4 regions of the Pseudoalteromonas sp. Z9A6 genome follow, and region 4 is predicted to be linked to each of the others. Evidence: predicted binding sites of a transcription regulator. Region 4 holds the regulator's gene; each other region holds the start of a gene.
The links. The regulator sigma-54, encoded in region 4, starts transcription at its own class of promoters, with help from an activator protein. The targets are predictions, from matches to a motif close to GTTGGCACGNNNNTNGNNT.
Positions count from the first base shown of each region.

Region 1: GQR53_RS02080 (flagellar basal body rod protein FlgF) is a predicted target of sigma-54. The motif match lies at 4,626-4,644, and genes of this name have one in related genera.
Region 2: GQR53_RS07470 (EF-hand domain-containing protein) is a predicted target of sigma-54. The motif match lies at 4,977-4,995, and genes of this name have one in related genera.
Region 3: fliS (flagellar export chaperone FliS) is a predicted target of sigma-54. The motif match lies at 5,361-5,379, and genes of this name have one in related genera.

Region 1 is NZ_WTKZ01000003.1:111,954-119,511, reverse strand. Features, by position in the region: gene GQR53_RS02110 (chemotaxis protein CheV) at 1-589, shown strand, start outside; gene GQR53_RS02105 (protein-glutamate O-methyltransferase CheR) at 607-1,437, shown strand; gene flgB (flagellar basal body rod protein FlgB) at 1,583-1,990, shown strand; gene flgC (flagellar basal body rod protein FlgC) at 1,996-2,427, shown strand; gene GQR53_RS02090 (flagellar hook assembly protein FlgD) at 2,441-3,121, shown strand; gene flgE (flagellar hook protein FlgE) at 3,180-4,523, shown strand; gene GQR53_RS02080 (flagellar basal body rod protein FlgF) at 4,681-5,424, shown strand; gene flgG (flagellar basal-body rod protein FlgG) at 5,446-6,234, shown strand; gene flgH (flagellar basal body L-ring protein FlgH) at 6,251-6,934, shown strand; gene GQR53_RS02065 (flagellar basal body P-ring protein FlgI) at 6,946-7,558, shown strand, end outside.
Region 2 is NZ_WTKZ01000013.1:49,214-56,771, forward strand. Features, by position in the region: gene GQR53_RS07440 (Zn-dependent hydrolase) at 1-780, opposite strand, end outside; gene GQR53_RS07445 (HDOD domain-containing protein) at 1,077-1,916, shown strand; gene GQR53_RS07450 (amidohydrolase) at 1,972-3,654, opposite strand; gene GQR53_RS07455 (calcium-binding protein) at 3,787-4,023, opposite strand; gene GQR53_RS07460 (calcium dependent protein) at 4,033-4,269, opposite strand; gene GQR53_RS07465 (hypothetical protein) at 4,456-4,683, opposite strand; gene GQR53_RS07470 (EF-hand domain-containing protein) at 4,708-4,941, opposite strand; gene GQR53_RS07475 (HAMP domain-containing sensor histidine kinase) at 5,272-6,729, shown strand; gene GQR53_RS07480 (hypothetical protein) at 6,731-7,276, shown strand; gene GQR53_RS07485 (sigma 54-interacting transcriptional regulator) at 7,279-7,558, shown strand, end outside.
Region 3 is NZ_WTKZ01000003.1:95,049-102,606, forward strand. Features, by position in the region: gene GQR53_RS02000 (sigma-54 dependent transcriptional regulator) at 1-1,453, opposite strand, end outside; gene GQR53_RS02005 (ATP-binding protein) at 1,450-2,562, opposite strand; gene GQR53_RS02010 (DNA-3-methyladenine glycosylase I) at 2,695-3,288, shown strand; gene GQR53_RS02015 (sigma-54-dependent Fis family transcriptional regulator) at 3,596-5,032, opposite strand; gene fliS (flagellar export chaperone FliS) at 5,476-5,877, shown strand; gene GQR53_RS02025 (hypothetical protein) at 5,883-6,179, shown strand; gene fliD (flagellar filament capping protein FliD) at 6,288-7,558, opposite strand, start outside.
Region 4 is NZ_WTKZ01000009.1:5,121-12,678, reverse strand. Features, by position in the region: gene GQR53_RS05425 (calcium/sodium antiporter) at 1-231, shown strand, start outside; gene GQR53_RS05420 (KpsF/GutQ family sugar-phosphate isomerase) at 235-1,206, shown strand; gene kdsC (3-deoxy-manno-octulosonate-8-phosphatase KdsC) at 1,207-1,758, shown strand; gene lptC (LPS export ABC transporter periplasmic protein LptC) at 1,755-2,309, shown strand; gene lptA (lipopolysaccharide transport periplasmic protein LptA) at 2,299-2,844, shown strand; gene lptB (LPS export ABC transporter ATP-binding protein) at 2,841-3,566, shown strand; gene GQR53_RS05395 (RNA polymerase factor sigma-54) at 3,636-5,135, shown strand; gene hpf (ribosome hibernation promoting factor) at 5,162-5,449, shown strand; gene ptsN (PTS IIA-like nitrogen regulatory protein PtsN) at 5,454-5,906, shown strand; gene rapZ (RNase adapter RapZ) at 5,925-6,770, shown strand; gene GQR53_RS05375 (HPr family phosphocarrier protein) at 6,813-7,085, shown strand; gene mgtE (magnesium transporter) at 7,218-7,558, shown strand, end outside.

The sequences.
Region 1 (7,558 bases), on a different contig from region 4:
TTGGGAAAAAATAATGCCACCGCCATCAGGTGCCGGGCGTTATTCATATTTAACAGCCGTGACCGAAATCGAGAATGAATTAGTAGAAATTTTAGACGTAGAAAAAATTCTCAACGAAATTTGCCCAGTAAATACAGAAGTAAGTGCTGAAGTTGCACAAAGTGGCGACATTCAAAAAGACTTAGGCGAGCGTATCGTATTTATTGCAGACGACTCCGCTGTTGCGCGTAACCAAGTTAAACGTGCCCTAGAGCCGTTAGGCGTGCAAACAGAGCTTGCTAAAAATGGTAAAGAAGCTTTAATTAGGCTTAAAGAAATAGCAGAACTTGATTGTAAAAATGACATTACTGAGCGAGTTGCATTACTTATTTCTGATGTTGAAATGCCAGAAATGGACGGTTATACATTAACAGCTGAAATAAAAGCAGATCCTAAGCTTGCACCATTACATGTTATTTTACATACATCATTGAGTGGTGTGTTTAACCAAGCAATGATAGAAAAAGTAGGTGCTGACGACTTTATCGCCAAATTTAACCCTGATGAGTTAGCAACTGCGGTTAAAAAATGGGTCCATAGTGACCAATAAAAATAGGTGTTATTGATTTGAATAATAAAGATTTGCAGCAAAGTGAATACGACCAGTTTCGTTCGTTTTTAGAGCAGCAATGCGGTATTGTTTTAGGTGAAAACAAGCAATACTTAGTTAAAAGTCGACTTGCTCCACTCATGGCTCGATTTAATGTGGAATCTTTATCACAATTAGTAAGTAAAACACTTGGCCTTCATGAGCGGCAATTAAGAGCCGCTGTAGTTGATGCAATGACCACCAACGAAACTTTGTGGTTTAGAGATCAATACCCATTTGAATTACTTCAAAATAAATTATTCCCTGAGTTTAAAGAGTTAAGAAGACCATTAAAAATTTGGTCTGCTGCCAGCTCATCAGGGCAAGAACCCTACTCGATTGCTATGTCGGTTGCCGAGTTTCAAGCTAAGCAACCTGGCGTGCTACGTATGGGAGCGCAAATTATTGGTACAGATATATCTAATACCATGCTTGATATGTGTAAAAATGCAGAATACGACGCGCTTGCACTTGCCAGAGGCTTATCGGCAGAACGTCGTAAAAAGTTTTTTAAAGATAGCGGCAACGGTATGGCACAAGTAAACGATACAATAAAAAAACAAGTTAGTTTTAGGCATTTAAATTTGCTTGATTCGTACGCGTTAATGGGCAAGTTTGATATTATTTTTTGCCGTAATGTACTTATTTATTTTGCGCCTGAAATAAAAGCTAAAATTATTAACCAGTTTGCACAAGCATTAAACCCAAAAGGGTACTTATTTTTAGGAGCGTCAGAGTCCCTAACTGGCCTAAGTACTGAGTTTGATATGGTTAGATGCACCCCTGGTATTATTTACCAAAAGAAATAATTAAGCTAATTCCTTTCCCTAAAACGACGCACTCAGCGTCTTTTTTCTATTTAGATACATGGCCTTATAAAAATATAACTCTCCTTATTATAAATGGCTTATTTTTTGCTTTATCCATGGGTAAGTCAATTTTTTGGAGAAGGTTATGGCTATCAGTTTTGATAAAGCATTAGGTGTGCATCCGCAAGCCATGTTGATCCGTTCACAGCGAGCAGAATTAATTGCAACTAATATAGCTAACGCTGATACGCCTGGCTATAAAGCAAAAGATATAGACTTTGCCTCGGCATTAAAAGCGGCAAGGTCAACCCAGCAAAGCGGCAATACCATGGTAAGAACTAACGATAAACACATTAGTGGAGGTACTCATAGTATGGGCAATTCTGAATCATTTCGCTTACCAAATCAATCAGATACAGGAGATGGTAACTCGGTTGATATACAAGTGGAACGAAACTTGTATACACAGAATGCTATGGAGTATCAGGCCAGCTTGCAATTTTTAAGCGGCAGATTCAAAGGTCTGAATAAAGCTCTCGGTAGTCAAGGATAAAAATTATGAGTTTATATAATGTTTTTGATATTGCAGGTTCGGGTATGAGCGCACAAAACGTTCGCTTAAATACTACAGCTAGTAATATTTCTAATGCTAATACCATTAGTTCATCTCAAGACAAAACGTACCGAGCGCGCCAACCTGTATTTGCGGCTGAGCTGACAAAGGCTTCAGCATCAGTAAGTAACCAGCAGGGCTCCGCAGTTGGTGTTAAAGTTTTGGGCATTGTTGAAAGCGATGCACCATTACAAATTGAATATAACCCAAACCATCCAAGTGCGGATGAAAATGGCTATATCTATAAACCCAACGTTAATGTTGTAGAGGAGATGGCAAATATGATTTCTGCCTCTCGCTCTTACCAAACAAACGTGCAAGTTGCTGATGCAGCAAAGCAAATGCTAAGTAAAACACTGTTGCTAGGGCAGCGGTAACCGAGGGTAGGTTATGAGTAACGATATTAGTACATCTTCATCCTATTTAGACTCTATACGCTGGCAAGAAAAGCAAGTAGCGACCAGCGACAATGAGAGTGATACGTTAACACAAGAAGACTTTTTCTCTTTGTTAACTCAGCAATTATCGTATCAAGATCCCAGTAACCCTGCGGATAACGATCAAATGATTGCGCAAATGACTAGCTTTACGATGGCGCAAGGTATCAGTGATTTGAATTCAAATTTTGATACGCTGGCTACTTCGATGACATCAAACTCAGCCCTGCAAGCTTCAACGCTTGTTGGCAAGCAGGCTTTACTAGAGTCTAATACTGTTGATTTAAATGAATCAGGTGATGCTAAAGGGTCTATCGTTGCTGAAAGTGCAGTTGAAAGCTTAACACTTAGTGTAACTGATGCTTCAGGACAGCTAGTGAGAACAATTGATATGGGTTCTCAGCCTGCGGGCGCTGTTCGCTTCGCTTGGGATGGTAATAATGAAAGCGGTGAGCGTTTACCTGAAGGGGAATACACGTTATCGGCACAAGGTAGCACCAATGGCCAGTTTTCTAGCTTGCCTATTGCAACTTTCAAAAATATTGAAAGTGTAAACATTAACGGTTCAAGCGGCATCATTGTGAACACCAAAGAAGGTGCGGTTAGGTTAACCGACATTGCAGAAATCGCGTAACAAATTTAATATTTCTTGCCTGCCAGCAGGCCACAGATTAACAGGTTAGAGGTGAATTATGAGCTTCAATATTGCATTAACCGGCCTAGCTGCCGCACAAAAAGATTTAGACGTAACTGCAAATAATATTGCAAACGTAAATACAACAGGTTTTAAAGAGTCGCGCGCTGAGTTTGCCGATGTTTACGCTTCATCAGTATTTAGCTCTGGTAAGACTAAAAATGGTGATGGTGTTCAAACCGCTATGGTTGCACAGCAGTTTCATCAAGGCTCACTGCAATTTACAAATAACTCACTTGATTTAGCGATCACTGGTGAAGGTTATTTCGCGATGAGTGAAGACTTAGGTTCTCAAGATTTTTCTTATACTCGTGCAGGTGCATTCAAATTAAATGAAGATAATTTTGTAGTAGATGCCAAAGGTAATTTTTTACAAGGTTTCCCTGTTGATGAAGCTACAGGTGCCACTACATCAGTAAGTTTGAGTACTTCATCACCATTACAGATACCGGATTCGTCTGGTTCTCCTCGCGCAACAAGTAAAGTGTACTCATCATTCAACTTAGATTCACGAGAAACTCAACCTACAGTAACTCCTTTTGATTCAAGTACGAGTGCTTCTTATAATAGTTCTACATCAACTACAGTTTATGACTCATTAGGTGAGCCACATGTTTTACAGCTTTTCTTTGTAAAGCAAGACCCAACGACAACACCAAATCAATGGCAAGTTTATGGAACTTTAGACGGGAAAAATTTTGGGACAGATGGAGTTGAAACAGTCGCAGGTTCACATACTCCTATAGATACTTTTGAATTTACATCAGCAGGTTTGCCTAATGTAACATTACCGGCTACAACTTTTGATGATATAGACTTATCTTCTGATGCGACTACAGGTTTGACTTCTCTTTTGACTAATGGTGCAAGTTTTCCTGATGATGTGTCAGTCAGTTGGCGTGATGAAGCGGGAACCAGTAATAAAGTTCCCACTCAGTATGCAGGTAACTTTGAAGTAAAAGCGCTTGAACAAGACGGCGCTACTGTTGGCCGTTTAGCCGGTATTGATATTGGTACTGATGGTAAAGTAGTTGCATCTTACAGTAATGGTGACTCAACTTTTTTAGGTCAAGTCGCTATGGTTCGTTTTTCTAACTCACAAGGCTTACAGCAAGTTGGCGATACTGCGTGGAAAAAAAGTTTAACATCGGGTGATCCAATTGCAGGCGAACCAGGATCAGGTACTTTAGGATCGATCAATTCATCAGCGCTTGAGCAATCAAATACTAATCTTACAAACGAGCTTGTAGACTTAATTACTGCACAGCGTAATTACCAAGCAAACTCACGTGCGCTTGAAGTTAACTCAACAATTCAGCAAAGTATTTTGCAGATTCGATAAGTTAAACCCCATTGAATATATTAGGCTGCATTTTTGCAGCCTTTTTTATAAGTCCTCTTTGTAAGCCCTTCTAAATACCTCTCAATGTTGCGTCAAATTTAATCTGGCACCTATTTTGCATTTATAAGTTCAGAGATTTTTTATGTGAGTCGATACTATGGACAAAATGGTCTACATTGCGGCCTCTGGCGCTAAGCAAAGCCTACAAGGGCTTGCGCTTAAAGCCAATAATTTGGCGAATGCAAATACAACAGGATTTAAAGCCGACTTTGCGCAGGCGCGTTCTATGCAAGCGTTTGGCGAAGGTTTGCCTACACGTGTATTTTCAATGCAAGAGCGTCCGGGTTCAAACATGGTATCGGGTGGCATTGTTCAAACCGGGCGCGACTTAGATATCGCAATGAGCGATAACGCATGGCTTGCTGTGCAAGATGCCTCCGGTAATGAAGCTTACACAAAAGTGGGTACGTTGAACGTTACAGCTCAAGGTATGCTCGTAACCAGCCACGGTCGTCAAGTTATTGGCGAAGGGGGACCTGTTATTTTACCCGTCCCAGTCGAAAAAATAGGGTTTAGCCAAGATGGCGCTATTCAAGTACGACCACAGGGCGCTCCCGCTAACTTTTTAGAAGAAGTAGATACGCTTAGAGTGGTTGAAGCAAATAGCTCACAGCTCGAAAAAGGTAACGATGGTTTATTTAGACCAAAAGCAAATGTAACAGTAGATACCTCTGCCAATGTAAAAGTTTTAAGTGGTTCGCTTGAAATGTCGAATGTGAACCCTGTTCATGAAATGGTCGACATGATAAGCCACCAGCGCCAATTCGAATTACAAGTGAAATTAATGAAAACAGCTGAAGAAATTGACGAGCGTCAAGATCAGTTATTACGCATAGTTTAACTTTAAAGTGAGGACACGATTATGAATCCAGCATTGTGGATCAGTAAAACTGGGCTAGACGCTCAACAAACCGATATATCGGTTATCTCAAATAACTTAGCGAATGCGAGTACCGTAGGTTACAAAAAAAGCCGCGCTATATTTGAAGATTTACTTTATCAAAATATTAATCAACCAGGTGGTCGTTCATCGCAAGATACCGAAATGCCGTCGGGCTTAATGTTAGGTGCGGGTGCTAAAGTTGTAGCTAACCAAAAAGAGTTTACGCAAGGCAACATGTTGACCACCGAAAACTCACTAGATTGGATGATTTCTGGCGAAGGCTTTTTTGAAGTACTGCAACCAGATGGCAATATTGCTTACTCGCGCAACGGCCAGTTTACTACCGATGGCGATGGACGAATTGTAACATCGGGCGCAGGTTACGTTATTCAGCCAGAAATGAATGTACCAGATGACGCGCAATCAATTACGGTTTCGCAAGACGGCGAAGTATCTGTACGTGTTGCAGGCCAAGCCGATAACGTGGTCATTGGTCAGCTGACTATTAGTGATTTTATTAATCCGTCGGGCCTTGAGCCAATTGGTCAAAACCTTTATACCGAAACCGCTGTAAGTGGTGCGCCGGTACAAGGTAATCCTGGTGTTGAAGGGTTAGGTAGCATTATTCAAGGCTCACTCGAAACATCTAACGTAAATGTAACTGAAGAGCTGGTAAATCTAATCGAAACTCAGCGTATTTACGAAATGAACTCAAAAGTAATTTCGGCCGTTGACGAAATGATGAGTTATATCAATCAACAGCTTTAATAGAATAGGGGGAATTATGCGTAATATTATTTTATTTGCAGCGGGCACATTATTTTTAAGTGGCTGTATGTCTACGCAAAATAGTGAGGTAGTGCAGGACGACCCTTACTACGCACCTATGTACCCCGAACCTGTTTTAGAGCCGCTGGTAGCCACAGGTTCATTGTTTAATACTCATACATCAAACGACTTATATTCTGATAAAAAAGCGCTACGTACTGGCGATATAATTACGGTTAAATTGCAAGAGTCTACTCAAGCAACAAAAGCCGCTAAAACAGAAACAGACAAAGAAACTGACGCAAGCTTAGATCCCGTTATTGGATTAGGTGGTCTACCTGTAAATATAGGTGGTGACAGCATTCAGTTTGGTATTGGTAGTGATTCGTCGTTTACGGGCGATTCAAAATCAAACCAGTCAAACAGCTTAGTAGGCGATATTTCGGTTAATGTAATGCGCGTTTTACCTAATGGTAATTTAGTTATACGCGGCGAAAAATGGCTAACGCTTAATACCGGCGAAGAGTTTATTCGTTTAGAAGGGCTAGTACGCCCTCAAGACGTAAGTGCCGATAATACGGTTGAATCAAACCGTATTGCTAATGCACGTATTCAATACTCAGGTAAAGGGCAAACGCAAGAAGCGCAAAGTCCTGGTTGGCTTACACGTTTCTTTAGCAGTTCGCTGTTTCCATTTTAGAGGGTAACAACATGAATAGCCTTAAAGCTTTATGTTTAGTTGTGTTATTAGGCTGGCAATTTACTGCCAGTGCTGAGCGCATAAAAGATGTGTCTATGGTTGAAGGCGTACGCTCTAACCAGCTAGTTGGTTATGGCTTAGTGGTTGGTTTACCGGGCACTGGCGAGCAGAATTCATATACAAAACAAAGTTTTAGAGGCATGTTGAACAGCTTTGGTATTACGCTACCTTCAACTCAAAGTCCTAAAATTAAAAATGTTGCCGCTGTGGCGGTGCATGCAGAACTACCCGCATTTAGAAAACCCGGGCAAACAATAGATATTACGGTTTCTTCTATTGGTAGTGCAGGCAGCTTGCGTGGTGGTACTTTACTACAAACTTTTTTAAAAGGTGTAGACGGTAACGTGTACGCAATTGCACAAGGTAGTTTAATTGTCGGTGGCTTAGGCGCACAAGGTCTTGATGGCAGTAAGGTTGTAATTAACACGCCTACAGTTGGTCGTATACCAAATGGCGCAACAGTGGAGCGCACCGTAGAAAGCCCATTTATGCAAGGCGATTACATTACCTTCAACCTAAACCGCCCAGACTTTACAACGGCAAAACGCCTAGAAAAAACAATTA
Region 2 (7,558 bases), on a different contig from region 4:
GTAACCAAATAATTGATCTTCATAAGTTTCAATTGGACCAATAACCACATCTACTGGGTTATTTTTCATATCCATCCAAGCAAAGTCAGATACTTGGAAGTCATCTTTTTGTAGAGCATCGGCACGCAAGTTTAGATAGTTAGCAAATTCTTTATCGTCAGCAAGTTTGCTTGCTTCACGTAAAATATCAGCGGCTTTTGCAAGCTCATCAGCGTATTCCTTTGAATAAGGTACGCTGTAAAGCTTACCTTGCTCATCACGCTTAATTACAGAATAAAGCCCTGTTTTGTCTTCAACGTCTGCATTGTTTAACTCTTCTTTGGTTATATCAGCAGGGTAAAACTGTGCGCCAAGAGGTTTTTCTTTATAGCTGGATAAAAATGCTTCATCACCATTTAAACGATCCCATGGACCATAGTTAATATCAGCAAATTTACGTACTTTTCCATCGTTTAGTTTTGCTAAAAAAGCATCTTTATTTTCACCAAATGCTTGCTTCCAAAATAACTCATCCATTATTTTTGAAGCGTCAATAAGCTTTGCAACCATTGCTCGTTGATTATCGCTTAAGTGCGATAAATCACTTTGTAAGCTAAAGTCGGTGTAAATATCTAAACGTTGTTTATCTACATTAATAAGCTTAGGGCCTGACTGTGCACTGCTTTTTTGAGCAAGCTCTACGGCTGTGTTGTCGGTAGAAGACGGCGCTTGTTCAGAACATGCGCTAAGAAAAACAACACCAGAGAGCATAATTGCTTGGCTAATTTTATTTAAGATCATTATATTGCCTGTTAAAAAGTAAGTTTAATAATTTGTACTGCTTTAGTTAAAATATTAAGTATGTACAAACGCTTCCTTATTGTGAGTGCATTAAAGCAAAACTAAATGGTAAATAGCAAGTATTTGGCGTTGTAAGGCAAGCATGAGCGGTAAAGCATTATAAATAAAAATAAACTTCTATAATTTTCTTAACTTTATCGGTAAGTTAGACAATACTAATTATATTACTAATACGAAAATTAACTGCCTGAGTTTGCAGTTACTTTACAGGCTGAACACAAAAGGATGGCAGCTTTATGTCTACAGAAAACGCTTTATTAACGATTCTAGTCGATAGAATAAATAACGATACGTTGGTTTTACCAACGCTACCTGAAGTAGCGATTAAGGTTCGCCAAGCTGCAGATAACCCAGATGTGAATTTAATCCAAATGTCAGATGTAATCTCACAAGATCCAGCGCTTTCAGCTCGTATGATAAAAGTAGCTAATAGTGCGATTATGGGACGTTCTGTAAAAGTATCTAATTTACAACAAGCAGTGACTCGTATTGGATTACGTCAAATTAAAAACATTGCTACAGCTATGGCTATGGAACAATTATTTGTATCAAATAATGAGCTAATTAAAGGCTACATGGGTAAGGCATGGCAAAAAACATTAACTGTTGCTAGCCATTCAATATCACTCATGGAATTTTATTTAAAAAATAGTAAGCACACGTCACTAAACCGCGATTCTATTACACTCGCCGCACTTGTTTATAATATTGGTGTATTACCAATTTTAACCGAAGCTGAGCGCCACCCAGAGGTATTTGCCAACCCAAGCTTTTTAGCGCACGCAATTCAAAAGCTGAGTGGAAAAATTGGCTCATCTATTATGCAAGCGTGGGAATTCCCTAAAGAGTTTGTTGATGTAGCTCAGAGCTGGGCTGACCCAAGTTACAAACCTGAAAAAGTAAGTTACGTGGATTTTATTCGAGTAGGGGCTATTTTAGAGGGCACGTTACAAGTTTCTGATAAGTCGACAGCGCTGCAAACGTATATAGACAAAGGCGTTATACCGTCTATGCAGCTATTCACAAGTGATGAGTACAACGACATGCTAAAAGATGTGAAAAATATGTTTAGCTAAAAGTGCCTTCCTACACAACCAAAAAGGGTTAACTTGCGTTAACCCTTTTTTAGTTTTATTTTTCGGTGGTATTTTCTGTCTTAGTTTTTTCGTATCGCTTTATTCCTGCTACCCATGTTTGCAGTACGTTTGTTTTGTATATCTCGTCAACAGGCACTTTAAAGTAGTCTTTATCAATTAAAATAAAGTCGGCCCATTTACCTTTTTCTAAACTACCCACCTTAAATTCTTGATGGGCTGAATAAGCGCCACCGAGAGTAAATGCACGTAATGCATCTTCGCGGCTTAGTACTTCACTTGCGCGCCAGCCGTTTTCAGGTAGTTTGTTATGATCCATGCGTGTAATGGCTGAATACAAACCATCAAATGGATTTGCAAGCTCTACAGGGTAATCAGAGCCTGCTGCAACCACCGATCCTTGCTTTAAAAATGTTTGCCAAGCATAGGCACCGCTTAATTGTTTTTCAGTTAAGCGTTGCTCTGCCATATGCATATCAGAAGTGGCATGTACTGGCTGCATTGAAGGGATTATTTTTAACGCTTTAAAGCGAGGGATATCCTCAGGCGTTACAATTTGTGCGTGCTCTATTCGGTTACGTAGTAATATACCGCCCGTTTTTTTAAACACATTTTGATAAGCATCAAGTACTACTTTATTTGCTTTATCGCCAATTGCGTGGGTATTTGCGCTAAAGCCGCTTTTAAAGCTTTGTGTAAAGAGCGCTTCGAGTTTTTCTTGTGTTTCAAGCATTAAACCATGGTGACCAGGTCTGTCTGCGTATTCTTCAATCAGAGCGGCTCCGCGAGAGCCAAGTGCGCCATCGGCGTAAACTTTAACACTGCGAATTTCCATAAAGTCATTTTTGTCGTGGTATCGGCCTGCCTTTAACATTGTGCCTAAATCAGGACTTGCACCACTTAGCATTGCCACAATACGTAATGGTAAATTACCAAGGTCGCCGCGCTCTTTGTAAACCTCCCATGTGGTTTTATCAATACCTGCATCGTGAGTAGAGGTAATGCCTAAACTTAATAAATGCTTACCTGCTGCATCAAGTGAGTCACTTATATCTTGTTTTGAGGGGGCTGGCATATGCTGGGTAATTAGCGATTCTGCTTTATCTACAAAAATACCTGTAGGATTACCAAATTCGTCTTTAATTATTTCACCGCCTTCAGGCGCTTTTGTTTTGGCTGTAATACCAGCAAGTTCGAGCGCTTTTGAATTAACCAAAATGGCGTGGCTGTCAACCCGCGAAAGAACCACAGGTCGATCGCTAACTATTTTGTCTAAATCTTTAGCTGTAGGAAAGCGTGTATCAGCCCAAAGCTCTTGGTTCCAACCTCGCCCTATAATCCAACCTTGTTTATTATCGGCAAATACTTTTAGTTTATTTGTTACTTCATCAACCGATTTTGCGCCGCGTACGTCAAGTTGCGATAAATTATCTCCTAGGCCAATAACGTGCCCATGAGCATCAATTAAGCCAGGTAATAAGGTATTACCGTGCGCGTCAATTAGCTTAGCATCTGGGTAGCTATCTTTAAGTGTTTCGCTACCTAGTTTTACTACCTTGCCATTTTTAATAACGAGGGTAGAAAACTGCTGTACTTCACCTTTGTATAAAGGGGTATAACCATTGGCGTTATAAATTACTTTTGTTTGTGCGAGAGTGTAACTAGAACTAGCGCAAAGGCTGGCTAGTATGAGTGGTTTGATTATTTTTTTGAGCGACATAAGGCATTATTTTTTATTGTTAGTGCGTTAACACTAGCAAACCCAACTTTATAATACCAATATGTGAGACAAATTATGATGAAGAAAAAAGCAGTAAAGCTAGAACATAAAATATCTAGCTTTTGAAAGGGTTTATTTACTAGCGTATAAACTGTATTCACTTAGCGTTAGCTTGCCGTCTTTGTCTTGATCGTAGCTTGAAAACCGAGACCACAAAGCGGGGTCTACAGCGGTTTCTGAACGTGTTAAAAAACCATCCTGGTTTCTATCAAGTTTTTCAAATTGCTCTGCAACATTGTTGCTTGCAGCAAAGCCTAATGTGCTAAAAATACTAAACGCAAAAAGCGCTATATAGCTTGTTTTTTTCATGAAAAATACTCAGTAGAGGTTATTGGTAAGGTAATTTTTAAATTCGATTAACGAAATTTGGTTATCTTGGTTTTTGTCCCATTTTACAAATGTGTTTAATAGTTGTGGTTGGGGATCAAGTTCGTCATGCGTTAAATAGCCACTTTTGTCGCTATCGAGGTGATCAAAGCGTTGCTTTACATCAAGTGCAGCGGCATCAAAGCTTAATAGCATTAAGATGCTTACAATAAGGGGAAGTATCTTCATGGTGTTCCTTCCAAAAGATGTATTTAAAGTTTGTGGCTAAAATAAAGTGAAAAGGAAAAAGCACTTGCCGTAATTTAACTCCCAACATTAAATCCTTTTACACACTCCCTCAGGGATTATGGCAAATGCTTTTAAGCTCAGTTTACCTGTAACAAGCTTAAGTAAACCTTAATCAGTAATTACTGATTAAGGTTTAAAGCTTTCAAATTCTTTTTTTGAGATTTTTTCATCACCGTCTTCATCTAAGTCGGCAAATTGTCTCATTACTTCCTTGTCTTCCTTTGCTTCTGCAATTGATATTTGTCCGTCCATGTCTTTATCTAAGTGGGCAAAACGCACATTTGTTGGCGATGCAATTACAGTGGCACTAATTGCTAAAAACATTAATGAAAAAGCGGCTATAAGTTGTTTCATAATCACGTTCCTTATTAAATGAGTTTATTGAATAAATTTTTTGAATTCATCTAGCGACAATTGCCCATCTTGATTAGTATCAATTTGAGAAAAATTCTCGTGTAACACAGCATCTTCACCTGCTTCGGCTTCACTTAATGTGCCGTTACTGTCTTTATCAAGTTCGTTAAAAGTCGCGTGAACGTCCATTGCGTGTGCATTAGCGCCTAAAAAGCCTAAAGCCAGTAATGATGAAATTACTAAAATGCGTTTGTTCATAATTATTTCCTTATTGATTAAAGTTAGTAACAGCATTACAAAAATGATGCCAATAATAATTGTTATTAATTTTCAAATGCTTAGCGTTTTAACTTGAGGGGAGTGAGAATTTTTTACTGGGTTTATTGTAATTTTTGTGCGCCTTTTGCAACATTATGCAGTGAGATTAAAGGTAGGGTTTAAAAAATCAATGGTTTACGTTGTCTCTATTTGGCGACACATTGTTTTATAGTGCTGGCTGTTAATCGTATTAAATATAATTGCTGGTTCAGCTAGTGTATAAGGTAAGCACTTAATAATAGAGCGCTTAACTTAAAAGGACTAAACGAAATGCCAGCAACCATAGCTAAAAAATACCAAGCAATGCTTAACTGGCGGCCTAATTTAATTGGGCAATTTGCAATGAGTATGCTGCTTTCGCTACTTCCGCTTTCTATAGTGGTGATCGTATTTTTAAATTCGCTTAATAAGCAATTAGCGGTTACTCAAAGTATTGTGAGTAACAACTACCAAGTTACTAAATCGTTTAACACTTTAAAGCAAGAACTCAACAGTCTTGAACGCGCCACTAGGCAAAACTGGGTATTAAAAAGTGAATCGCTAGATAAGCTTATTGTCGATAAATGGCAATCATCCATACAAAGCATTGATGAACTCAAATTTGTAAACACGAATAAAGAGTATATCAACCAATGGCAACGCTTATATACCACCTTACAAACCGCGCATGTAAAACTCGTTGAGCAAAAACAACAACAAGCTGAGCTATTTGTGCCAGTGAGCGATTTAATTGCTGAACTTACTTTATGGTTACGTGATAAAAACGAAGCGCAAATTACCAATAACCAAAATGAGCTGACAAGCTTGCAAGCCTCATTTATAAACTGGCTGGTGGCACTTATTCCACTTACTTTAATTGTAGGTGGTGGTTTTTTATGGCGCATAAGTGGGCGACTAAAAGGGTTAACCACGGTTATTGATAAGTTAGGACAGGGACATTGGCAGCAAAAAATATCAGTTAAAGGTTCAGCCGAGCTAGTTGAGCTAGGAGAGAAGCTTCAGTGGGTGCAAGAGCAACTACATATGCTTGAGCAGCAAAAAGATACTTTTTTACGCCATGTCACCCATGAGCTAAAAACGCCGTTAGCTTCAATGGTCGAAGGTACTGACTTACTAACTGATGAAATAGTAGGCCCAATTACAGGTGAGCAAAAAGCGGTACTTGAGCTTATTAGCCAATCTATGGTGCGCCTTCGTACAATGATTGACAGTTTATTGAGTTATAATGCGATTCGTACCAGTAAAGACAGTCTAAGCGAAGTTGAATTTAGCCTCCTTATTAATAAAATAAATAGCCATTTTGAGCATCGCTTAAGTGCGCGTGAGCAGGCTCTGCAATGGAAAAATGACTTACCAAATAAACCGCTTGCTTTACCTAGTGAGCTTATTGAGATGATTTTAATTCAGCTTATCTCAAATGGCTTAAAATTTTCAGAAGATAAGCAAAGCGTTACTATTAATTTAGCGCTTGAGCAAAATCAACTTTGTATCGCTGTGCTCGATAGAGGGTGCGGTATTAAAGAGCAAGAAAAAACTCAAATTTTCAGCGCATTTTATCAAGGTAAACACAGTAAAAATGTTACGCTGCAAGGCAGTGGGCTGGGCTTAACTATTGTAAAAGAGTCTGTTGAACAGCTAAGAGGTACACTTACTGTTGAACATAATGAGCCACATGGTTGCCGGTTTTCAATTAAAATTCCCATAACAAAAAATCTAGGAGTTAATTAACATGCGCTTGCGTTTAATCGCTATTTTATGTGTGCTCAGTAGCAGCATGGTTATATCTGGTTGTGAAATTAATAATGGGCAAGAAGAGCGTGTGTCAATTACACCAGCACCTGTGGTCGATACTAAAATAAAAAACGACAAAAACAGCAAACCAAGCCCAAAACCCAGACCAAAAATAGAACCTAGCTACCCTCCAGCAGAGCAAGTTATTGCATGGCACGCTAATCAGTGTGGCGGATTTAAATTGGTGCCAAAAAAAGATATTTTTACAGGCGAAAACGATCTTAAACGCTTTTTTAAATTTATGTGCTTAAACATAAATGATGATCCAAATACAGTAATGACTAAGTTGCTAAAACTCGATCTTGCTTACTTTTGGCCAGATGATATAAAGCAATATTTATGGCTTCAAAAGCAACAAGTGACTATGCAAATAAATGCTAAAAAAGAGCAACAAGCACTTAACAATAAAATGCAAGAAACCCTCTCATCGTTAGCAACAATTGAGCAGCAGCTTTTACTACGAGAAGAAACTAAGGAGCAGTAACTATGGCAGCAACTAAAGTGCAAGGTGCAAAAGTATTACTCGTTGACGACGACGCTAGCTTATTAAAACTGCTCGCTATTCGTATCGAATCAAAAGGGTACGAAGTAACGACCTGTGAAAGCGGCTTAACCGCACTACAAATACTTAAAAGCCAAGTGTTTGACGCCGTAATAACCGACTTGCGTATGGATGAAATGGATGGCATGGCGCTGCATCGTCAGTTGCAAAGCCGCTACCCTGCATTACCTGTCATTATGATGACAGCGCACGGCTCAATTCCTG
Region 3 (7,558 bases), on a different contig from region 4:
AAATACCTAAATCGCGCATTTGCGCTAGTTTATAACGTAAAGTTCGTGGGCTTATGCCCAACGTTTCGGCAACGTCTTTACGCTTACCTTGGCAACGTGCAAGGGTTTCTAAAATAATGCGATGCTCTTTGTCTTTAAGCTCATCTTTATAGCTACCGGTATCTGCCGCTAGCAAACCTTGTTTAGGCTCATCCTCAGCATGCGACTTTTCATCATAATATGCAGAGCTTAAAGTGCTTTTATCAACACCTTTGTCTGCATGTGCTAATTCTGTTGGCGATACGGTTTGCGCCGGTGCCAATGAAGGCTCCATAACAAAGTTATTAGATACTAAGTTTTCGATAAAAATAGCATGCTCGTTTATTGTATCGCCACTTCGCAATATAAGTGCACGCTGTATAACGTTATCAAGCTCGCGCACATTACCAGGCCACGCGTGAGCCAGTAACTTTTGCTCGGCAGCTTTATCTAAATACGCCATAGGCTCCTTGCTTTTACTTATATGGCGCTCAATTAAATGCTTAGCCAATACAATAATATCGCCAGGGCGTTGGCACAATGGACGCCACATAAGTGGAAAAACATTAAGCCTGTAATATAAATCTTCTCTAAACTGATTATCTACTACGGCTTCTTTTAAATCACGATTACTGGTTGCCAAAATACGTACATCGAGCTGAATTGTTTTACGCCCCCCTAAACGCTCTACTTCACGTTCTTGCAGTACGCGTAAAAGTTTAGCTTGTAGTCCTAAGTCCATTTCAGTAATTTCATCAAGTAAAATAGTACCGCCTTGTGCTTGCTCAAACTTACCCGGACATGCTTGAATCGCCCCCGTAAAAGCCCCTTTTTCGTAACCAAATAACGTGGCTTCGAGCATATTTTCAGGAATAGCCGCGCAGTTAATCGCCACAAATGGCTCATTACAGCGGCTCGACTTATCATGAATATAGCGAGCAAGTACTTCCTTACCTGAACCACTTGGGCCAAGTACCATTACACTTGCATCAGAGCGTGCTACTTTACTCGCAAGCTCCAATAATTGAATACTAATTGGGTCAGCAACAATAGGTCCGTCGGTTTCTTTTGCTTTTTCAGGCAAATAACGGCTCACCATATTTAACAGCACTTCAGGTGCAAATGGTTTAGCCATGTAGTCAATTGCACCTAGGCGCATGGCCTCTACCGCATCGTCAATTGTGGCGTACGCCGTCATCATCAATACAGGTAAATCAGGGTGGTTTAATTTAATACTGCGTAGCAAATCAAGTCCACTCATTGCGCCCATTTGCACGTCGCTTACAACAAGCGAAAATTGATCTTTTTTAAGCAGTAACATTGCTTGCTCAGCACTGCTCGCTGCAATACATTCAATACCCGACATTTCAAGGGTATCGATTAAGGCTTCACGAAGCCCAGCGTCATCTTCGACAACTAAAATAGTGTTACTCATAATGACCCCTCTAATTTAGATGCTGTCTTAATAGGCAGTAACAAGCTAAAGCAGGCACCACCATGCGTATTATTAGTCACATCAACACGGCCTTGGTGTGCATTAGCAACCGAACTCACTACAGCAAGCCCTAAGCCTGTGCCCTGACTTTTAGTAGTAAAAAATGGTTCAAAAATTTTATCGCTTTGGCTTAAATCAACACCTGGGCCATTGTCGCTCACACTAATACGAACCATATCTAAATCTTTTAAATCTCTTTGTGCGCTAATTTTTACTTTTGCACCGCCACCAATAACTTGAATACTATTGTGCACAAGATTTTGAATAGCACTGGCCAATGCCGTTTTATTACCGACTATTTGTATATCGGGTTCTGGTAAGCTTACATCCAGTTCACTTTCATTAAGTGCGACCATCGCATCAGCGCCCGCTTTAACTTCTGTTAAAAGCTGCTGCATTGAAACTTGCTCAACAACTTGCTGATCGCCACTTTTAGCAAATAAAAGCATGTCGTTTACTTGAGTTTCTAAATCTTTTAAACGCGACATTAACTTTGTTTGAAAGTTATCGCGAGATGCTTCGGGTAAGCGCTTTGACCCTAAATTAGCAGCGTAAAGCATAGCGGCTGAGAGCGGCGTACGGACTTGATGCGCTAATGATGCAACCATTTTACCCAGCGCACTTAAGCGCTGCATATGTGCAACACGTTTTTGTAAGCGGCGGGTTTCGGTTAAATCCGTCATTAAAATAAGTTGCCCTGGCTCTGGTGCTAAAGCGGTAATATCGAGCTTTATTAAGCGCCCATCTTTTAAGGACACTTCGTGGCCATCATCTTGATGCGGCCTAAAAGAGCGCTGAATAACATTAAACCAGCGTTCGCCTTCAAGTGGCTCGCCAAGCATATCAATCGCTATTTGATTCGCTTTTGCAATCAACCCTTTGCCATCAAGTACAACCACGCCTGCTGGCATGGTATCAACCAAATGCGAAAGCCAACTTGCTTGCTTGCGCAGATCGCTTAATTCACCAATGTACTCCTCTTGAAGTAAACATGGGTTATACTGATTTGCAGAAAAAAACTGTGGTTTTAGCACGCTAGCAAGGGCCATAATCAAATCTCGAATTGATGTAGATACATGACTAAATGCACGATTTATACCAAAATTTATTTACATACTTATCATTGAGTTACATCAATAATTTGAGCGACATAAAAATGACGCACACAAAAAGGAATAATAATGAGTGAGCAAATAAAGTGCCGTTGCCCGTGGCTCGACACCACTAAACCCGACTACGTTATTTACCATGATGAAGAATGGGGCGTGCCTCTTTATGATGATACAAAGCTGTTTGAATTTATCACGCTAGAATCAGCGCAAGCCGGCTTAAGCTGGTACACAATTTTAAAAAAGCGCAGCGGTTATAAAAAAGCATTTGCTAATTTTGATGTAAAAAAGGTAGCCCAATTCACACAAGATGACATTGAGAGACTAATGCTTGATGAGGGTATTGTGCGCAATCGCTTAAAAATTTCGGCAACTGTTAACAACGCAAAGCGCTTTATAGAAATCCAAAAAGAATTTGGAAGTTTTAGTAACTACCAATGGCAGTTTGTGGGTAATAAGCCGATTATAAGTAATTTAAATAACGCTGAGGACTACCCAGCAATTACAGAGGCATCAACCGCATTTGCTAAAGACTTAAAAAAACGGGGTTTTAAGTTTTTAGGCCCTACAACGGTTTACGCTCATATGCAGGCCTGCGGTATGGTTAACGATCACAGTAATGATTGTTTTAGAAAAGAAGAAATTATTAAGACTTTTAGTGAGTAAGTGATTTATAACCATAAAAGTAATTTGTTCACAAAGAGGTTAAGAGACGCTGTGCTTTAGAGAAGTAACGCGTAGGTTGACTATGGCTTCTCATTTACCCTCGTTTTTTCTCTTTGTGAAATAACGTTTTAATTAAATGATTAAAAGCTACGCTTTTCACGCGAGCAAGCTCAGCGTCTACCGCCAAGGTTTAAGTTTGGGTTATCTTGTAGACGCCAAGCTTGCTTGCGTGACGGGCAAAGCCCGTAAAGTGATTGATCACAAATGAATAATAAATAACGAAAAGTATTTCACCATTTTCGTATTTCTAATCTCTTGAAAGATTATACTTTTTCATTTTCTCAACGAGTGTTGTTCTGCGAACCCCTAATATCTCTGCAGCGCGAGCTACAACGTAATCATAGCGCTCTAACGCTTGGGTAATTAAGCTTATTTCAAGTTCGGCTAAATAATCTTTAAGTTCAATACCATCATCAGGTAATAGCCCACTACCCGTTTGGCTAAACTCAGCGTCTGGCTCACTTTCGTAATCACTAAAGCCTGTGCTAAATATATCGTTAAAGGCGTCTTTTTCCATTAACTCTTCAGGGTATTCTGGCTCGTAGGCTTCAACTTCAATGTAACGATATTTGTTAGGTAAATCAGGAATATCGACCACTTTGTCAGGGAACATAATAACCATACGCTCCACCAAATTAGCAAGCTCACGAATATTACCAGGCCAAGCATGTTCTTTTAAGCTCTCAACTGCGCGCTCTGTAAACTTAGCGGTAGAACCAGTCTGGTCGTTAACACGGCGCATTAACTCTTTTAAAAGCAGCGGTATATCATCAGCACGTTCACTCAGCGATGGGTTTTCGATAGGAAATACATTTAATCGATAGTATAAATCTTCCCTAAAACTCCCCTCTTCAATCATTGTTTCAAGATTACGATGCGTGGCCGCAATAACGCGTACATCAGCTTGGATTGCCTTTGTACCACCAACACGTTCGTAGCTGCGTTCTTGCAATACTCGCAGCAACTTAACTTGCATTTGCAGTGGCATATCGCCTATTTCATCTAAAAATAGCGTCCCACCTTGAGCGAGTTCAAACCGTCCTTTACGAGCCGATATAGCACCAGTAAACGCGCCTTTTTCGTGGCCAAATAGTTCACTTTCGAGCAGCTCCGCTGGAATAGCACCACAGTTAACAGGCACAAACGGTCCATTAATACGCTTTGAAAGCAAGTGTACATTACGGGCAACCACTTCTTTACCTGTGCCTGATTCGCCTAAAATTAAAACATTGGCGTCGGTTTTTGCCACTTGTTCAATTAAAAAGCGAACATCTTTTACGGCCTCTGTTTCACCAACAAGTCCGTCAAAAGTTTTATGTGGTTTAGTATGCTTATGCTCATTTGGCAACATGCGCTGATACTGTTGGCAATCGTGAAGTAACTGCGTTGTCACTTCGTGATTAAATGGCTCGCAAATAAGCCCCACCACATTAGCTATACTTAATAGTGGTTTTAGCGTTTCGCCAATTAATAAAAACGGTAATGTTGGATAGCGTTTAATTAAGCTTTCGTGGTCAAGTGATTGCAACGCTCCTAAAATAATCATGCATTCTTGTTGCTGATATTTTTTGCATTCTTGTTCAAAGCAGTCTTCGTTTAATAGTTGTACAGCTTCACCAATAAAGCCAAGTGAAGCATTTAATCCTATTGCGCGGTTGTTATTATTATCTAAAATCAAGATCATTTTTAGCGAGCCGTACTTTCACTAATTTGTATAATTAGTTAAATTGTAAGCCAGTTCAGCATGGATGCAAGCAATAGCGGCAGTTTTTTGACATTAACGCCAAAAAACAGACGGGCTAGTTAAGTCAATCATACTTAATAGTTAATCATTAAGTATGAGTTGTAGTTTTAACTTAGTTATTACTCAGCGATTACTTAACGATTACCTAAATACAACCTAGCCTTAAAAATTAATTTACTCAGCAATAAAAATGCTATTGTTAGTAAATAAACTCAATTATAAATTTAAGTTGAAGTTAAAAATGCCGATACATAAATAAGCGAAAATGCTTGGCATTAATATTGCTTTATTCTTATAGAAGTATAAAAGCTATATTGATTTTTTATATAAGTTTTTATAATAGCTTTCACATAATTTTATTGCTTTAAATTTTAGGATTTTCCATGGCTCACATCTCAGTAAAAAAATACGGTCAAGTTCGTGCTAGTAGCATTGCCGAAATGACTCCTTACGAACAAATAAACCTTATATTTAGTAATATTATCGGCCGTTTAGCAGCTACAAAAGGGTTTATTGAGCGCAAAGAAATAGCTAAAAAAGGCGAAAACATCTCTGCCTGCATTTTACTATTAGGTGCACTGCAAGATGCGCTTAATTTAAAAGTAGAACAAGACCCGAGTATTTCGGATAATTTATTGGCTCTTTATGATTATTGTCAGCGTCGTTTAACGCAAGCGAACATAAACAACGATATTGAAGCGATTACTGAAGTATCAAGCATTGTTAAAGAAATTAAAGAGGGTTGGGAGGGTATTCCTGCCGACCAACGTATGCCGGCTATTTAATAACTATGCCAAAAAAGTCAACACAAGCCGCAGAGCAAATTAAACAATTACTCTGCGAGCTTCAAGCTCAAGTTAATAGCAACAGGGCCGATGGTGCTGCTAATTCGCTTGAGTTATTAAATAAACACTTAGTAAATTGGTGCGAAAGTACCTCACCGCCCACTGCTGATGAGTTAAGTGTACTGCAAACGCAAATTAATATGATTTTAGCAACCGCAGAAAACCAAAAAGTAGAGTCGTTTAATGCGATACTCAAACATAAAAAGTCGGATAAAGCCATAAACGCTTATAAGTCGACTTAACAGTAAAAGCCAACCCTTAGCATACCATCACCAAGCACACTAAGTGGCACACAATAAAAAGGCCGCTAAGTTAAATACTTAGCGGCCTTTTTAAATCAATAATACATATTATTTAGACTGCCTTACCACACCTGGCATATTGTCTAACTGCGCTTGAATATAGCTACTGGTAGAGTTTAAGCCTGCCACCAATAAATCCATACTATTATACTGCGCATACAAGCGCGACTCTAGTGACTCCATTTTACGCGCAAACGACACGCGCTCGTCATCAATATCGCGCAGCTGCCCTTCTTTACTTTCTATTCTGTTTTGAATTAAACCATCTGACTTAGTATAAAAGTTCATTAACTCATCAAACGATTGGGCAAAACCACCTTCATCAGTATTTTTACCTACAAAAAACTGCTGCACTAAATCAACATCATTTTTTACTTGCTCGTCTAAGCGTTCGCTATCTAAGCTTAACTTACCGTATCTGTCGGCTTCAACACCCAACTGCGATAGCGATAAAGAGTTACCATCGCCCAAGTCAACACTGTTGGTAATTTCTTGCCTTAACTTTGACATAACACCACGTAGCAGAGAATCACCCGCCATTACGCCAGCGCCATCCTCGCCAGATTTACCTAAATTCTTACTTAGCTCTAACAGCTCATTGTAACTTTTAACAAACCCATCGAGTCCAGCTTTAATATTATTATTGTTTTCTTTTACTGTTAATGTACTTACGTCACCATCAATACCTTGGGTTTTTTTAGCCGTAATATCTACGCCATCAATAACACTTTTAAACTCGTTCGTACTACTTGAAGCAATTAAAGTACCATCAATGGTTATTTGAGCATTTTGCGCCGCATTTACCTCAGTTAAATTAGTCGTATGGTTTGCAGGGTCCGCATCAGACACGTCATAGGCTAAGCGAGAGAGCCCGCCTACATCGGTATTGTTACCATCGCTATCTTGTACGGTAATGGTAATGGCGTTTTCTTCACCGGTTTGTTTACTGGTTAAAACCAAATGTTGACCTGCATCACTGGTTACTATCGTTGCTACCACAGAGTCATTAGAGTCAGAGCCAGTGTATGGGCCGTTATTTATTTGGTCTCTTAAATCTTCCAGTGTATTAGTAGGCGACAGCACAGTCGAAAAACTGTTATCTCCAGAGCCAATAGTAATCACACCACCACCAATCGCCTCATCGGCAGCAAATGCAGGAGACGATAACTTATGGGCTTGTGCCAGTGCATCAACTTTTACATTATAACTGCCTGGCTCGGCGTCTTTGTTTGAGCTAAGAGATATAAAATCATCATTACCCGATGCTGTGCGCTTTTGGTAGTTATCGACCTTGCCAAGCGCGGTCATAGATTCTTGCA
Region 4 (7,558 bases):
AACATATTTAATATTTTAGCTGTATTACCTCTAGCAGGTATTATTAATCCTTCAGCAATTGATCCATCGTTAGTAAGCCGAGATATATTAATTATGATTGGTGCAACACTTGCTCTTATTATTATGTCATTGAACTTTAGAGGCACCCAGCGTATCAATAGGGTAGAAGGTGGCTTATTGCTAATAGCGTTTTTGGGTTACCAAGGGTATATTTTTAGTCAAGTAGGGTAAATGATGGCAACGCTAAACTTTATTGAACAAGGCCTTCGCGTTTTAGATGTTGAGCGCCAAGCACTTAGTGATATTGCACAATATGTAGATGAAAATTTTCATAACGCGTGCCAATTAATGTACGACTGTGAAGGCCGTATTATTGTTATTGGCATGGGAAAATCAGGCCATATTGGCAATAAAATAGCGGCAACCCTTGCAAGCACTGGCAGCCCTGCGTTTTTTGTTCACCCTGGTGAAGCAAGTCATGGTGATTTAGGTATGATCACTAAAAATGACGTGGTTATGCTTATTTCTAATTCAGGGGAAACCAGCGAAGTTTTAAATATCATTCCGGTTTTAAAACGACTTGGTGCCAAAATGATAGCGATGACTGGCAATACACAATCAACAATGGCAACCCTTGCTAATGTACATGTGTGCATTAAAGTAGAAAAAGAAGCTTGTTCATTGGGTCTAGCCCCTACATCAAGTACCACTGCAACGCTTGCGATGGGCGATGCCATGGCAGTTGCATTATTAGAGGCTCGCGGCTTTACAGCTGATGACTTCGCGCTATCTCACCCTGGTGGTAGTTTAGGCAAGCGCTTATTACTTACTTTAAAAGATGTTATGCACAGCGGCGCAAATACACCTATTATTGATGTTTCACAAACAGTTAAAGATGCTCTAATAGAAATGTCAGCTAAAGGATTAGGTATGACAGCCATTGTTGGTGAAAATCAGCAACTCGTAGGGTTATTTACCGATGGTGACTTACGTCGCATTTTAGAACAAAGAATTGATATTCATACAACACAAATAGATGTTGTTATGACTAAGTCATGCACTACAGCTACGCAAGATATTTTAGCCGCTGAAGCGCTCAATATTATGGAACGTAAACGTATAAATGGCCTAATCGTCGTCAATGAGAAAAACCAACCTATTGGCGCATTAAATATGCAAGACCTATTGAAAGCAGGAGTGTTATAAATGCAATTTGAAGAACTCTATCAACCGCTGAGCGATGATGCAAAAGCACGCGCTAAAAAAGTAAAACTACTTATATGCGATATTGATGGTGTATTTTCTGATGGCCGTATTTACCTTGGCAATCAAGGTGAAGAGCTAAAAGCATTTAATACAAAAGATGGTTTTGGCATTAAAGCACTTATAAACAGTGGCTTTGAAGTAGCTGTTATTACTGGTCGTCATTCACAGATAGTACAACAACGTATGAGCAGCTTAACCGTACAGCATATTTATCAAGGCCAAGAAAATAAGCTCATTGCCTATCAAGAATTAAAAGATAAACTCAACCTTAGCGATGAACAAATTGCTTATATTGGTGATGACGGTCCTGACATGCCTGTTATGGAGTTAGTAGGCTTTGCCGTTGCAGTAAATGATGCCCACCCACTTATTAAGCGTTTGTCACACTATGTAACGCAAATGCCTGGTGGTTTTGGTGCTGTGAGAGAACTCACCGATTTGCTCATGCTTGAAAATGGTAAAGCATTGACTACACAAGGCACTAGTTCATGAATGCAGCGCGCATAATATTAAGCGTTTTATTCATTAGCTGTATGGTTTGGCTTTGGTACCCTTATTTTGCACAAACAAATATTGTGCCTCAGGCTGAGCCTGAAGTTATTGCTAAGCCTGATTACATAGCTATTGAGCTCAAACAGACAGCCTATGATGAGCAAGGTAAAATTAGCCACAAAGTCACTGCGGCTAAAATGGAGCTATACCAGCAATTAGGTTTCACGTTTTTCGAAAAACCCATTTTTACTTTATATAACGAACAACAAACGTGGCAAATAAATGCAGACGAAGCAACATTATACGAAGATAAACAATTAATTTTAGAAGGTAATGTGGTTGCCAAAAATTTAACCGATAACGCCATGATAGACAAAATCAATGCTGATAATATTCAGGTTGATATAAAGCTATTAACAATGCGTTCGGAGCAACCCGTCATCATCACTGGACCCAATTTAAAAATCACCGGTAAAGGCCTAGAAGCCGACTTAAAAGCCGAAGTGATAAAACTAATTAACCATACGCGAACCATATACTATGACCAATAAAATATTAAAATCACTTATAATTCCTACACTTATACTAGCGTTTAATAGTAGTGCTGCAGAGCAAAACACGCAACCTGCTGCCAATCAAATTTCAATAAGTGCCGACAAGCAAGAAGGTCAATTGAAAGCTAATGTGGGTATTTTTGAGAAAAACGTTGAGATTATTCACGGTAATCGCCGCATTACAGCCGATCGCCTCGAAGTACACAAACGTGATGAACTTGGTGATAATAAACAATTATTAATTGCCACAGGTAGCCCTGCGCACTTTGAAGAAAAGCAATCAGACGGCACGACTATGAGCGCCAGTGCTGACGAAGTACGTTATGATGTATCTAAGCGTTTTTTAACGCTTGTTGGTAATGCACAAGTATCGCAAGCCGGACAAAAAATAAATGCTAAAAGCATTACCTACGACATAGAGCAGCAGCTCATCAGTGCCGAAAAAGATGAAAACTCAACTGACCGCGTTCACACAATTTTAGTACCGATCGAAACTAAAAAAAGTAAAAAAGGCGATAAAGGTCAACCATGAGCACATTAAAAGCAGAACTATTGGCAAAAAGCTATAAAGGTCGTGAAGTTGTAAAAAACGTCGGCCTTGAAGTACAAGCTGGCAGTATAGTTGGCTTACTTGGCCCTAACGGTGCTGGTAAAACAACGACTTTTTATATGATTGTAGGGCTTGTTCCTAGCGACAAAGGTAAAATATCTATTGATGATAACGATATTACTCTTTTACCTATGCATAGTCGTGCTAGATTAGGCATAGGCTACTTACCACAAGAGTCATCGATTTTTAGAAAGCTGACTGTTTATCAAAACTTAATGGCCATTTTAGAAACGCGCAAAGAACTAAATAAACAAGCCAGAGAAGACACGCTCAATAACTTATTAGATGAATTTAGCATACAACACATTCGTGATAGCCAAGGTATGGCATTATCGGGTGGAGAGCGTCGTCGTGTAGAAATAGCACGAGCACTGGCAGCAGATCCTAAATTTATATTACTGGATGAACCGTTTGCCGGTGTTGACCCTATTTCGGTATTAGATATAAAGAAAATAATAGAACATCTTAAAAATCGTGGGATTGGTGTATTAATTACCGACCATAACGTAAGAGAGACCCTTGATGTTTGTGAAAAAGCCTACATTGTTTCTCATGGGGAGCTGATTGCATCAGGTACTCCAGAACACGTATTAAATGATAAAACAGTACGCGATGTTTACTTAGGCGAGCAATTTAGGCTGTAACATTTACGCCATGTCTTTAAGCATCTGCTAGTATTAATTATAACAACATAAAAGGATTGTTAGAGATACATGAGGCAATCACTACAGCTGCGCATGGGCCAGCAACTTACAATGACTCCACAGTTGCAACAAGCTATTCGTTTGTTGCAACTCAGTACATTGGATCTCCAGCAAGAAATACAAGAAGCTCTCGACAGTAATCCACTATTAGAGGTTGAAGAGGCAGACTATTCTGAAGACGCTGCTGGTAAAAACGAGCAAAAAGCTGATACCGATGACATAACTGTTAGCGCATCTGCTGATGATGCTCCGAGCGAATACGAACAAGATACTGGTGAAGCACTTGCAAAAGACACGCTAAGTGACGACATGGCTATGGATGTTAGTTGGGATGAGTACATGAGTGCCGCCCCAGCAGCCTCATCAGGTCCAATGCCTGAAGACGAATCTATATACCAAGGCGCCTCTACTGAAACGCTCCATGAGTATTTAATGTGGCAATTACAACTAACGCCATTTAGCCCTACCGATGAAGCCATCGCGATTGCGATTGTAGAGGCCGTCGATGATTCAGGTATTTTAACTCTCAGTTGCGAAGAAATTTTAGAAAGCTTTAATCAAGAAAACGAAGATGATAACGAAGTCGAACTTGATGAAATTGAAGCGGTATTAAAACGCATTCAACTGTTTGATCCTGTTGGTATTGCTGCACGTAGTTTACAAGAGTGTTTGTGTATTCAGCTTAATCAATTTGATAAAGAAACACCTTACATTAATGAAACGAAAATGATTTTAACCGAGCATATTGATCTATTAGCAGCTCGCGACTATCGTACATTAATGAAAAAAACTAAGCTTAAAGAAGAAGAGCTTAAAGAAGTGATGACACTAATACATACTCTCAACCCAAAACCTGCAGATACTATTGTAAGGGAAGAATCTGAGTATGTTATTCCTGATGTGTCAGTTAAAAAAATTAAAGGTCGCTGGGTTGTCGAATTAAACCCAGATAGCATGCCTAAAATTCGTGTTAATAGCCAATACGCGGCAATGTCTCGCACTGTAAAATCAAGTGGCGACAGCCAGTTTATTCGCTCACATTTACAAGAAGCTAAATGGTTTATTAAAAGCTTAGAAAGTAGAAACGACACGCTATTAAAAGTTACTAATTGTATTGTTAAGCAACAACAAGGATTTTTTGAACATGGCCCTGAAGCCATGAAACCAATGGTTTTAAATGATGTCGCTGAAATGGTAGAAATGCACGAATCGACAATTTCGCGTGTGACTACTCAAAAGTACATGCATACACCCCGTGGTATATTTGAGCTTAAATATTTTTTCTCAAGCCATGTAAGTACTGAAAACGGTGGTGAATGTTCATCTACAGCAATACGTGCGCTTATCCGAAAATTAATCGCAGCAGAAAACTCAGCAAAACCATTGAGTGATAGCAAAATAGCGGATATATTGGCTGAGCAAGGAATTAAAGTAGCAAGACGTACAATCGCAAAATACCGTGAATCTCTTGCTATTCCACCGTCAAATCAGCGTAAAAGTCTGATTTAAGACGCTAAACTAAGAGGGTAATGCTTATGCAACTAAACTTAACTGGTCGTCACGTAGAATTAACCGATTCACTAAGAGACTATATTAATACTAAATTTGCGAAGCTTGAAAGACACTCTGATCATATTAATAATGTTCATGTCATTCTCGATGTAGAAAAATTAAATCAAAAAGCAGAAGCCACAATACACGTAAGCGGTGCTGAGCTATTTGCCTCTACAGAACATCAAGATATGTATGCCGCTATTGACTCGTTGATCGACAAGCTCGATCGCCAAGTAATCAAACACAAAGAGAAGCTTGCTCGACACTAATATGATGAAATTAAGTTCACTTATATGCCAGGACTGCAGCAAAGCTGCGGTCCTTTTTAATAGCAAAAAAAGAATTTTAGAGTTCATTAGCGAACTTGCTCACGACAAACTTCCGTATTTACCGCAACAAGATATTCTTAACGCTTTAATGAGCAGAGAGAAATTAGGTAGTACAGGTATAGGGCGTGGCATTGCTATTCCTCATGGAAGAATGAGCGGTGCAGAAGAGCCTTTGGCTTTAGTGCTCGTTAGCGAAACTCCAATAAACTTTGATGCAATCGATAATCGCCCTGTTGATATTTTTGTCGCACTCATCGTACCAGATGGCGATAACCAGCAGCACTTAAAGACTCTAGCAACCATTGCTGATAAACTAAACAACAAAGATTTTTGTAAACAGTTACGCAGTGCAAAATCTGATACTGAGCTTTACCAAGTTATTGTCGATCAATCATAGTTTTATAAAGGGTGTTAAATGGAGTTAATTATCATAAGCGGCCGTTCTGGTTCTGGAAAGTCGGTTGCTTTGCGCATTGTAGAAGATTTAGGTTATTATTGCGTAGATAATATTCCAGTAAACCTACTACCTTCATTAGTTCGCAGTGTGTCTGATAGCTACGATAAAATTGCTGTTAGCATAGATGTGCGCAACATCCCTAAAGAACAAGATGAATTTAACGATATTCTTGAATACTTGCCTGGCTTTGCAAACCCTACGTTGTTTTATTTAGATAGCGACGATCAGACATTGATCAAACGCTTTTCTGAAACACGCAGATTACACCCACTATCAATAGACTCGTTGCCCCTTGATTTAGCCATCAAAAAAGAAAAAGAATTACTTGATGTATTAACCACTCGCGCCGACTTTATGATAGATACGACTGATTTAAGTGTTCATCAACTCGCTGAATCTATTCGTGAAAAGATTTTAGGTAAAAAAGATAAGCAACTGATTGTCACATTTGAATCATTTGGTTTTAAACACGGTATACCAAAAGAAGCAGACTACGTATTTGATGCACGCTTTTTACCAAATCCACACTGGGAACCAGAGTTAAAGCCTTTAAATGGGTTAGATCAACCGGTTAAAGACTATTTAGCTAATCACAGCATAGTGCAAAAATTCACATGGCAAATTCAAACATTTGTACAAACGTGGTTACCACATTTAGAACGAAATAACCGCAGTTATTTAACCATTGCTATTGGGTGTACAGGCGGGCAACATCGCTCTGTGTATTTAGCGCAAACTATCGGTGAAAGTTTCGCAATGACACATCCCAATGTAAAAATTCGCCATCGCGAGCAAGAAAAATAATATAGCTGAATAATCACCTGTTCAGCTTAGGTAGAGTAAGTTATGCATTGTGAAGATACCTTTTTAATAAAAAACAAATTAGGCTTACACGCCAGAGCAGCTACTGTGCTTGCGCAATTAGCAGTACAATTTGATGCGACAATCACATTATTCCAAGATGACAAAGAAGCAGCAGGCGATAGCGTACTTGCACTAATGTTACTTGAAAGTAGCCAAGGAAAAGAAGTTAAAGTTGTTTGTAAAGGCCCTGATTCTGAGCAAGCTTTACACGCTGTTGGAGAATTAATAGCACAACGCTTTAATGAACAAGAATAACCTGTTTTATAAAAACAATATTCGCATTACTAATGCTTCAATTAAAACAGATATATAAAATAGATAGGTTAGTAACGCCAGTTAACTCACCTCCCCCCCATAAAGTAATATAACAATTTATAAAGGACGCCAATGCCTGAAGCTTTTGAACAAGATTACCCACTACAGCAACTAAAACAGGTGACGAAGTCACTCAATAGTGGTCAATTTGTTCAAGTTAGGCGCATGCTCGCAAAAACGGCTCCTTGTGATACCGCATTATTATTAGAATCATCACCGCATAAAATTCGCCGACTGCTTTGGCAATTGGTCGATCCTGATGTGCAGGGTGATGTTCTTGAAGAATTATCTGAAGATGTTCGTTTAGGCATTATTGCCCAAATGGAACCTAAGCACATTGCCGCCGCAACTGAAGACATGGGCCACGATGACTTAGGTGAAGTATTACGTAGCCTGCCAGATACCGTCTATAA